One region of the Saccharopolyspora sp. NPDC045941 genome, then DNA from elsewhere that is predicted to be linked to it. Evidence: riboswitches for the same ligand, from Rfam matches in the RefSeq annotation. Region 1 holds a riboswitch; the other holds the start of a gene.
What was found. A riboswitch is a leader RNA that binds a small molecule or an ion and turns the genes downstream of it on or off. The one in region 1 is predicted to bind glycine.
Positions count from the first base shown of each region.

Region 1 (4,207 bases):
GGAGCATCCTGCGCGGCGGACGCTTCGTGGGCCCCGCGACGGTGCAGGACCAGCAGCGGGCCCGGCTGCGCGCCGGGCGGCTGCCCATCCCGGGCGACGGGCGGTCGTGGGCGGCGATGGTGCACGCGCGGGACTACGCGGAGGCGGTGGTCGGCGCGCTGGAGCGCGGCTGCGCGGGCGAGACGCTGAACATCGCCGACGAGCCCGTCCGGGTCGCGGACTACTACCGCGAGCTGGCCCGCACGGACGGCAGCCCGGCCCCCGGGCAGGCGCCGGACGAAGCGGCCGAGCCGTCGCACCGCGTCAGCAGCGAAGCGGCGCGACGCCTCCTCGACTGGTCCCCGGCGCACGGCATCTGGCCGGTGCGCGGCGGGGAGCGGTGACAGGAAAGTTCCCATCCTCGCACCGGAGCCGACGGCGGGAAGGCTCCACCACAGGAGCCCGGTGGCTCCTCGGTGACAGGAAAGTTCCCATGCAGTCACCGCAGGAACCGGCCTGGTGACAGGAAGGTTCCCGAGCTCGCACCGCACGGCTCAGTGGTGACAGGAAGGTTCCCATGCAGTCACCACACGGCCTGGCGGTGACAGGAAAGTTCCCATGCACTCACCGCGGTGCTGAGCGGCGCTGACAGGAAAGTTCCCATGCTCGCGCTACGGACCCGGTGGCAGAGAAGTTCCCATCCGCATGCCACCAGGCCCCGGTGCGGGCGGTGACAGGAAGGTTCCCCAGCGCTCACCGCACAGCCCGGTGGTGACAGGAAAGTTCCCATGCACTCACCGGGCGTGCGGCGGGTCAGCACTCGATGACGTTGACGGCGAGGCCGCCGCGAGCCGTCTCCTTGTACTTGACCTTCATGTCCCGGCCGGTCTCGCGCATGGTCTTGATGACCTTGTCCAGCGAGACGAAATGGGTGCCGTCGCCGCGCAGCGCCATCCGCGCCGCCGTGATCGCCTTCACCGACGCGACCGCGTTGCGCTCGATGCACGGGATCTGCACGAGACCGCCGATCGGGTCGCAGGTGAGCCCGAGGTTGTGCTCCATCGCGATCTCCGCGGCGTTCTCCACCTGGCTCGGGGTCCCGCCGAGCACCTCGGCGAGCCCGGCGGCCGCCATCGAGCACGCGGACCCGACCTCGCCCTGGCAGCCGACCTCGGCACCGGAGATCGACGCGTTCTCCTTGAACAGCACGCCGACCGCACCGGCCGCGAGCAGGAAGCGCACCACGCCGGCGTCGTCGGCGCCCGGCACGAACCGCATGTAGTAGTGCAGCACCGCGGGGACGATCCCGGCCGCGCCGTTGGTCGGCGCGGTCACCACGCGCCCGCCGGCCGCGTTCTCCTCGTTCACCGCGAGCGCGAAGAGCGTCACCCACTCCAGCGCATCGTCGTGCTCGGTCAGCGAAGCGGCCAGCTCCGCCGCCCGTCGCCGGACCTTGAGCCCGCCGGGCAGTTCGCCGGAGTTCCGGCATCCGTTGTCCACGCATTCGCGCATGACCTGCCAGATACCCAGCAGCTCCTTGTGCACGGCGTCCTCGCCGCGCCAGGACAGCTCGTTGGCCAGCATGACGCCGCTGATCGGCAGCCCGGACTCCTCGGTGCGGGCGAGCAGTTCCGCGCCGGTCCGGAACGGGTACCGCACCGGGGTCGCGTCGGGCTTGATCCGATCGGTGCCGGTGGCGTCCTCGTCGACGACGAAACCGCCGCCGACCGAGTAGTAGACCGCGCTCTCCAGCTCGACCCCGTCGGTGCCGGTCGCGGTGAACCGCATGCCGTTGGGGTGCAGCGGCAGCGACTTGCGCCGGTGCATCACCAGGTCGCGGTCCACGGTGAACCGGATCTCCTGCACGCCGTCGAGCCGCAGCCGCCCGGTCTCCCGGATCTCGGCGACCCGGCCCTCCACCGCCGCCGGGTCGACGGTCTCCGGGCTGTGCCCCTCGAGACCGAGCAGCACCGCCTTCGGGCTGCCGTGCCCGTGCCCTGTCGCGCCGAGCGACCCGAACAGTTCCGCCTTGATCCGCTTGACCTGCGGCAACCGGCCCTCGCCGTGCAACCGCTGCACGAAAAGGCGGGCCGCGCGCATCGGACCCACCGTGTGCGAACTGGACGGCCCGATACCGACCGAGAACAGGTCGAAGACGCTGATCGCCATTGACCGTCTCCTCCCTCGCCTATTCCCCGCTACTCCGCGATCACCGCGGCGTACTGCTCGGCGGTGAGCAGGGCACCGGTGTCGGAGGTGCGCACCTCCAGCAGCCAGCCCTCGCCGTAGGGCTCGGAGTTGACCAACGCCGGATCGTCCACGACGGACTCGTTGATCGCCACGACCTCGCCGGTGACCGGCGCGAACAGGTCGCTGACGGACTTCGTGGACTCCAGCTCGCCGCAGGCCTGGCCCGCCTCGATCTGCTCCCCCACCTCGGGCAGCTGCACGAAGACGATGTCGCCGAGCGCGTCCGCGGCGTGCTGGGTGATGCCGATCCGGACCAGCTCGTCGCGGTCCTCGATCCACTCGTGCTCTTCGGTGTAGCGCAGGTTCGCAGGCAGGGACATGTCGGGAGGCTCCAAGGCTTTCGGGGGCAGAGATGCCCGGGGCTGGGCCTCCCCCTCTGTTTCGGAACCTGAGAGCTTCGCCGCGGTTTCTCGCGGCTTGCACCGTGGGTGGAGCGTCAGGGATGACGCGCGCTTTCCAGAGTTGCCTCGCCCGAACGGTCATGGGTGCCTGAGAGTTTGTGGGGAGTCTTGCTCCTTCGGCGCCCTGACGGCTCGGTATGAGCCCTCAAGGTCTCTCCCGCACGGGGTCGACGGCCGGTATGCAATTGTCGATGTGCTCAGCAACGATAAACGGGCCAGCCCTGGTGTCAATGCCCTCCCCCACCTGACTGGCGGCGGCCCGAAGCACTCAGGAGGCCGGTGATGCTGGACATCCGGGCGCTGGTCGAACGGGTCGGCCCCACGCTGCTGCGCACAGTGGTCAGCCCGGAGCCGACGGTCTGCGTGGGCGACGTCGTCATCGCCGAACCCGATGAGCCGCCGACCGCGGCGGGCGGCGACCTCGTGCTGGGCGTGGCAGTCGCGGATCGCGAGCAGGCGAAGCGGCTGGCGAGGGCCTGCGGCGCGCAGGGCGCGGCAGCAGTGCTGCTCAAGCCGCCGATCTCGGCGGACGACGCGGTGGCCGCGGCGGCCGAGGAAGCCGGGGTGGCCCTGGTGGAGGTCCGGCCGGGTACCGGCTGGGCGCAGTTGGTGTGGCTGATCCGGGCGGCGCTGGGCGGGACCGGCATCGAGGAGGCCGACGCGCGCGGCACCGGGGTCGGCGACCTGTTCCGCCTCGCCGACGCGGTCGCCGACGTGGTGGACGCGCCGGTCACGATCGAGGACGCGCACTCCCAGGTCCTGGCCTACTCCGCCCGGCAGGACCTGACCGACCCGGCGCGGGTGTCGACCATCATGGGCCGGAAGCAGCCCGACGAGGTGCTCGCCAAGTTCCGGGCCCGCGGCACGTTCCGCCAGCTCAGCAAGGGCAGTTCGGCGATCTTCGTGCCCGCCCAGCAGGACGGCACCCTGCCCCGCCTGGTGGTGCCGATCCGGATGGGCGGCGAGCTGCTCGGCTCGATGTGGGCCGTGGTGCCCGGGGAGGTCTCCGAGGAGCGGTCCACCGCGTTCGCCGACACCGCCCCACTGGTCGCGCTGCAACTGCTGCGGTGGCGGGCAGTGGCGGACGCGGAGCGCCGCCGGTCCGCCGAGCAGGTGCGGCTGCTGCTGGAAGGGGGCGAGGGCTGGCGGGTGGCCGTGAACGAGCTGGCGGTGCCCAACGAGGCGCATCGGGTCGTCGCGATCGAAATGCCATCGTCCGCCGGGCCAGCGGAGGGGCACCGGCTGGCGATGTGGGAGTGGATCACGCGCGGGATCGGGCGGCGCCCGCTGGTCACCGAGATCGGCACCATGCTCTACGCCCTGGTGCCGGACCGGGCGGGCGCGGGCGGCTGGCCGGACCTGCGGGAAGCGCTCGTGTCCCACGACGCTTCGCCGCGCCCGCTGATCGCGGTGGGCAATGCGGTGGCGGTCGCCGACCTCCCCCAGTCGCGCGCGCAGGCCGAGGAGCTGGTCGGCCTGCTGCGCACCGGCCAGCTGCGCGACCGGGTGGCGGTGTACGAGGACAACTGGCACCTGGTGGTGCTCAGCCGGATGGCCGGTGCGTCGACCGACGCGGG
Region 1 is NZ_JBWKKU010000012.1:124,787-128,993, forward strand. It holds gene AC07FN_RS12250 (NAD-dependent epimerase/dehydratase family protein) at 1-383, shown strand, start outside; gene AC07FN_RS12255 (L-serine ammonia-lyase) at 793-2,148, opposite strand; gene gcvH (glycine cleavage system protein GcvH) at 2,178-2,549, opposite strand; glycine riboswitch at 2,596-2,695, opposite strand; glycine riboswitch at 2,696-2,800, opposite strand; gene AC07FN_RS12265 (PucR family transcriptional regulator) at 2,913-4,207, shown strand, end outside.

Region 2 (4,207 bases), on a different contig from region 1:
ATGAGGTGCAGATCGGGAAGTTCCGGCTGGTGTTCCTGACCGGCCCGATCGATGGGGGCCCGGGCGCCCGCTGAGGGGCCCTTGGACCGACTAGTCCATCCGCCAGCGGGGCGGCGCCGAAGCGGCGTCGCCCCGCTGGCGCGTGAAGGTAGTGCGCAGCCGAGATCGACTGACTTCCCGCGCGGGGAATTTCCCGCCGTCGCAACCGGTTTCCACGTTGTAGCGGCCGCCTTTCGACCGGTCCGGCGGACGGGTCGGCGGTGTATCGTGCTGGTAATGCTCGATGAAGAGCTCAGCCAGCGGTTCGGACCAGATGCACCGGCAGGAAGGCCGCGGATTCGGTGGTCGACCAGACCGCTAAAGGGATGGGCGTGTCCGCCGCAACGCGGGTAGCGTCGGAGGCGTCGGTGCGCGATCCTCGACGGGGATGTCACGCTTCGGCGCGCTGGAGGAGGCGATGTGACGATGAGCAGCGAGATGCGCGTCGTCGGCGTGCGAGTTGAACTACCAGCAAACCAGCCGATTCTGCTGTTGCGCGAGGCGCACGGCGAGCGTTACCTGCCGATCTGGATCGGCTCGGTCGAGGCGACCGCCATCGCGCTGGAGCAGCAGGGTGTGCGGCCGCAGAGACCCCTTACCCACGACCTGTTGAAGGACGTCATCGGCGCCCTCGGGCGCGACCTGGAACAGGTGCGGATCACCGACCTGCAGGACGGCACCTTCTTCGCCGAGCTGGTGTTCGACGGGGATGTGCGGGTCTCCGCGCGGCCGAGCGACTCGGTGGCGCTGGCGCTGCGCATCGGGGTGCCCATCCACGCCGACGAATCGGTGCTGGACGAGGCGGGGCTGATCATCCCGGACGAGCAGGAGGACGAGGTGGAGAAGTTCCGCGAGTTCCTGGACTCCGTCTCCCCGGAGGACTTCCGCGGCGCCGACACCTGAGCCCGCCGATCGACCGACGACACAGCCCGGCCCCTGTCTGCGCGAGCAGGCGGGGGCCGGGTCGTCCGGGTGCCCCGCGCGTCGCGTTGACCTCCTCGCGGGGCAGGCATACCGTCGAACTTACGCGAATTGCCCCGGTGTGATTCGGCCGCTGGGCGGTGTTCGCGGCCTCGGACCGCGATGGTCCGGGAGCTGGTGATCGTCGTCGTCGGCTTCGTGCCGGACGAGGGGAGGCAGGCGTGGTCGAGGAAGCGTCCAACCGGGATGCTGCCGTGGAGCAGGGCGAGCTGTTCCCCGACGCCTCGCTGCCGGACGAACTGGTCGGCTACCGGGGTCCGGCCGCCTGCCAGATCGCCGGCATCACCTACCGCCAGTTGGACTACTGGGCGCGCACCAAGCTGGTCGGCCCGTCCATCCGCGGCGCAGCCGGCTCCGGCTCGCAGCGGCTGTACTCGTTCAAGGACATCCTGGTGCTCAAGGTGGTCAAGCGACTGCTGGACACCGGGGTGTCGCTGCACAACATCCGGGTCGCGGTGGAACACCTGCGCAACCGGGGCGTGCAGGACCTGGCCAGGCTGACGCTGTTCAGCGACGGGACGACGGTCTACGAGTGCACCTCTGCCGAGGAGGTGGTCGACCTGTTGCAGGGTGGCCAAGGAGTGTTCGGCATCGCCGTCAGCGGTGCGATGCGCGAGATCAGCGGCACGATCCACGACTTCCCGGCGGAACGGGCCGACGGCGCGGAGCTGGTCCCGATGGACGACGAGCTGTCCCGTCGGCGGCGCGACCGGCAGGCCGAGACCGGCTGAGCCGACCGGCCCCCGACCGGGTGGTGTGCGGCCGGTGACATCGCTGGTCCGCTCGGACCCCCTGATCGGGTAAGCTGCGGCACATCGCCGACCCCGTGCGGGAGAGTCCGGCCCGGCCTAGGCCGCGGTCGGCGCCGAAGGAGCAACCCTCCCCGCCAACCTCTCAGGCCACCTGGACCGCACGGGCGAGATACCTCTGGAAAGAGGGTGCACCACGGCCGTGGTGCACCCCGCCGACGGTGCAAGCCCGGTTCCCGGGTGAAGCTCTCAGGCGTTCGCTTCGCGGACAGTGACAGAGGGGGAGAGCAGGGCAGTTCCGGCTGCCTGCCGCCCTTTGCCGCCGCGACGATTGAGGTTTGGCGATGACCGACGTGACCCACGACCGCATTCCCCTGGCCGCCCTGGAGCACGGCACGCCGTTCGCCGACCGGCACGTCGGCCCGATGCCGGCCGAACTCGCGCGCATGCTCGACGTGATCGGCGTCGGCTCGCTGGAGGAGCTGGGGCAGAACGCCGTGCCGGACACGATCCGGGAAGGCGACCTGCAGCTGGCGCTGCCGGAGCCGGCCACCGAGTCCGAGGCGCTGGCCGAGCTGCGCGAGCTGGCGCGCCGCTGTCGCCCGCACACCGAGATGATCGGGCTCGGCTACTACGGCACGGTCACGCCGCCGGTGATCCTGCGCAACGTGCTGGAGAGCCCCGCTTGGTACACGGCCTACACGCCGTACCAGCCGGAGATCTCGCAGGGCCGGCTCGAAGCGCTGCTGAACTTCCAGACGATGGTGGCTGACCTGGCCGGGGTGCCGGTGGCCAACGCGTCGATGCTCGACGAGTCCACCGCCGCGGCCGAGGGCATGACGCTGGTGCGCCGCGCGGGCCGGTCGAAGTCGCCGCGGTTCGTGGTGGACGCCGACACGCTGCCGCAGACCATCGCGGTGATCGGGACCCGCGCGGAGCCGCTGGGCATCGAGGTCGTCGTCGCCGACCTCGCCGCGGGCGCGCAGGCGTTGCCGGACGGCGAGTTCTTCGGCGTGCTGCTGTCCTACCCGGGCGCTTCCGGCGCGGTGCGGGACCACGAGGAGATCATCGCGGAGGTCCACCGGCGCGGCGCGAAGGTCGTCGTCGCGGCCGATCTGCTGGCGCTGACGCTGCTGCGCTCGCCCGGCGAGATCGGCGCGGACGTGGTGGTCGGCAGCACCCAGCGGTTCGGCGTGCCGATGGGCTTCGGCGGCCCGCACGCCGGGTTCATGGCCGTGGCCAAGGGCTTCGAACGGCAGCTGCCGGGGCGGTTGGTCGGCGTGAGCGTCGACGCCGACGGCAACCAGGCCTACCGGCTGGCGCTGCAGACCCGCGAACAGCACATCCGCCGCGAGAAGGCCACCAGCAACATCTGCACCGCGCAGGTGCTGCTGGCCGTCGTGGCCTCGATGTACGCGGTCTACCACGGCCCGGCCGGGCTGCGGTCGATCGCGACCCGCGCGCACCGGATGGCGGCGGTGCTCGCCGAGCAGCTGCGCCGCGGCGGCGTCGAGGTGCTGCACCAGGAGTTCTTCGACACGATCTTCGTGAAGGTGCCGGGCAAGGCCGACGACGTCGTCGCCAGGGCCCGCCGGGGCGGCATCAACCTCCGCCGCGTGGACGCCGACCACGTCGGCATCAGCTGCGACGAGACCACCACGCGGGCGCACCTGGCGACGGTGTGGCAGGCCTTCGGCGTCACCGGCGGTGACGTCGACGAGCTCGACATCGAGACGCCGGACGCGCTGCCCGCGGCGCTGGAGCGCACCTCGGAGTACCTGACCCACCCGGTGTTCCACACCCACCGCTCCGAGACCTCGCTGCTGCGCTACCTGCGGCGGCTGTCGGACAAGGACATCGCGCTGGACCGCAGCATGATCCCGCTGGGCTCGTGCACGATGAAGCTCAACGCGACGGCCGAGATGGAGCCGATCACCTGGCCCGAGTTCGGTTCGCTGCACCCGTTCGCGCCCGCGCAGGACGCCGAGGGGCTGCTGTCGATCGTCAAGGACCTGGAGACCTGGCTGGCCGAGGTCACCGGCTACGACGCGGTGAGCCTGCAGCCCAACGCCGGCAGCCAGGGCGAGTTCGCCGGCCTGCTGGCGATCCGCGCCTACCACCGCAGCCGTGGTGACGAGGACCGGGACCTGTGCCTGATCCCGGCGAGCGCGCACGGCACCAACGCCGCCAGCGCCGTGATGGCCGGGATGCGGGTGATCGTGGTCCGCTGCGACGACGCCGGCAACATCGAGCTCGACCACCTGCGCGAGCTGGTCACCGAGCACGCCGACGACCTCGCCGCGATCATGATCACCTACCCGTCCACGCACGGCGTGTACGAGGACACCGTGCGCGAGGTGTGCGGGCTGGTGCACGACGCGGGCGGCCAGGTCTACGTCGACGGCGCGAACCTCAACGCCCTGATCGGCCTCGCGCGG
Region 2 is NZ_JBWKKU010000006.1:91,864-96,070, forward strand. It holds gene garA (glycogen accumulation regulator GarA) at 1-74, shown strand, start outside; gene AC07FN_RS06745 (bifunctional nuclease family protein) at 466-942, shown strand; gene AC07FN_RS06750 (MerR family transcriptional regulator) at 1,182-1,751, shown strand; glycine riboswitch at 1,840-1,941, shown strand; gene gcvP (aminomethyl-transferring glycine dehydrogenase) at 2,114-4,207, shown strand, end outside.
Region 2: it holds a riboswitch for glycine, as region 1 does, so the genes downstream of both, gcvP (aminomethyl-transferring glycine dehydrogenase) here and gcvH (glycine cleavage system protein GcvH) in region 1, are expected to answer to the same signal.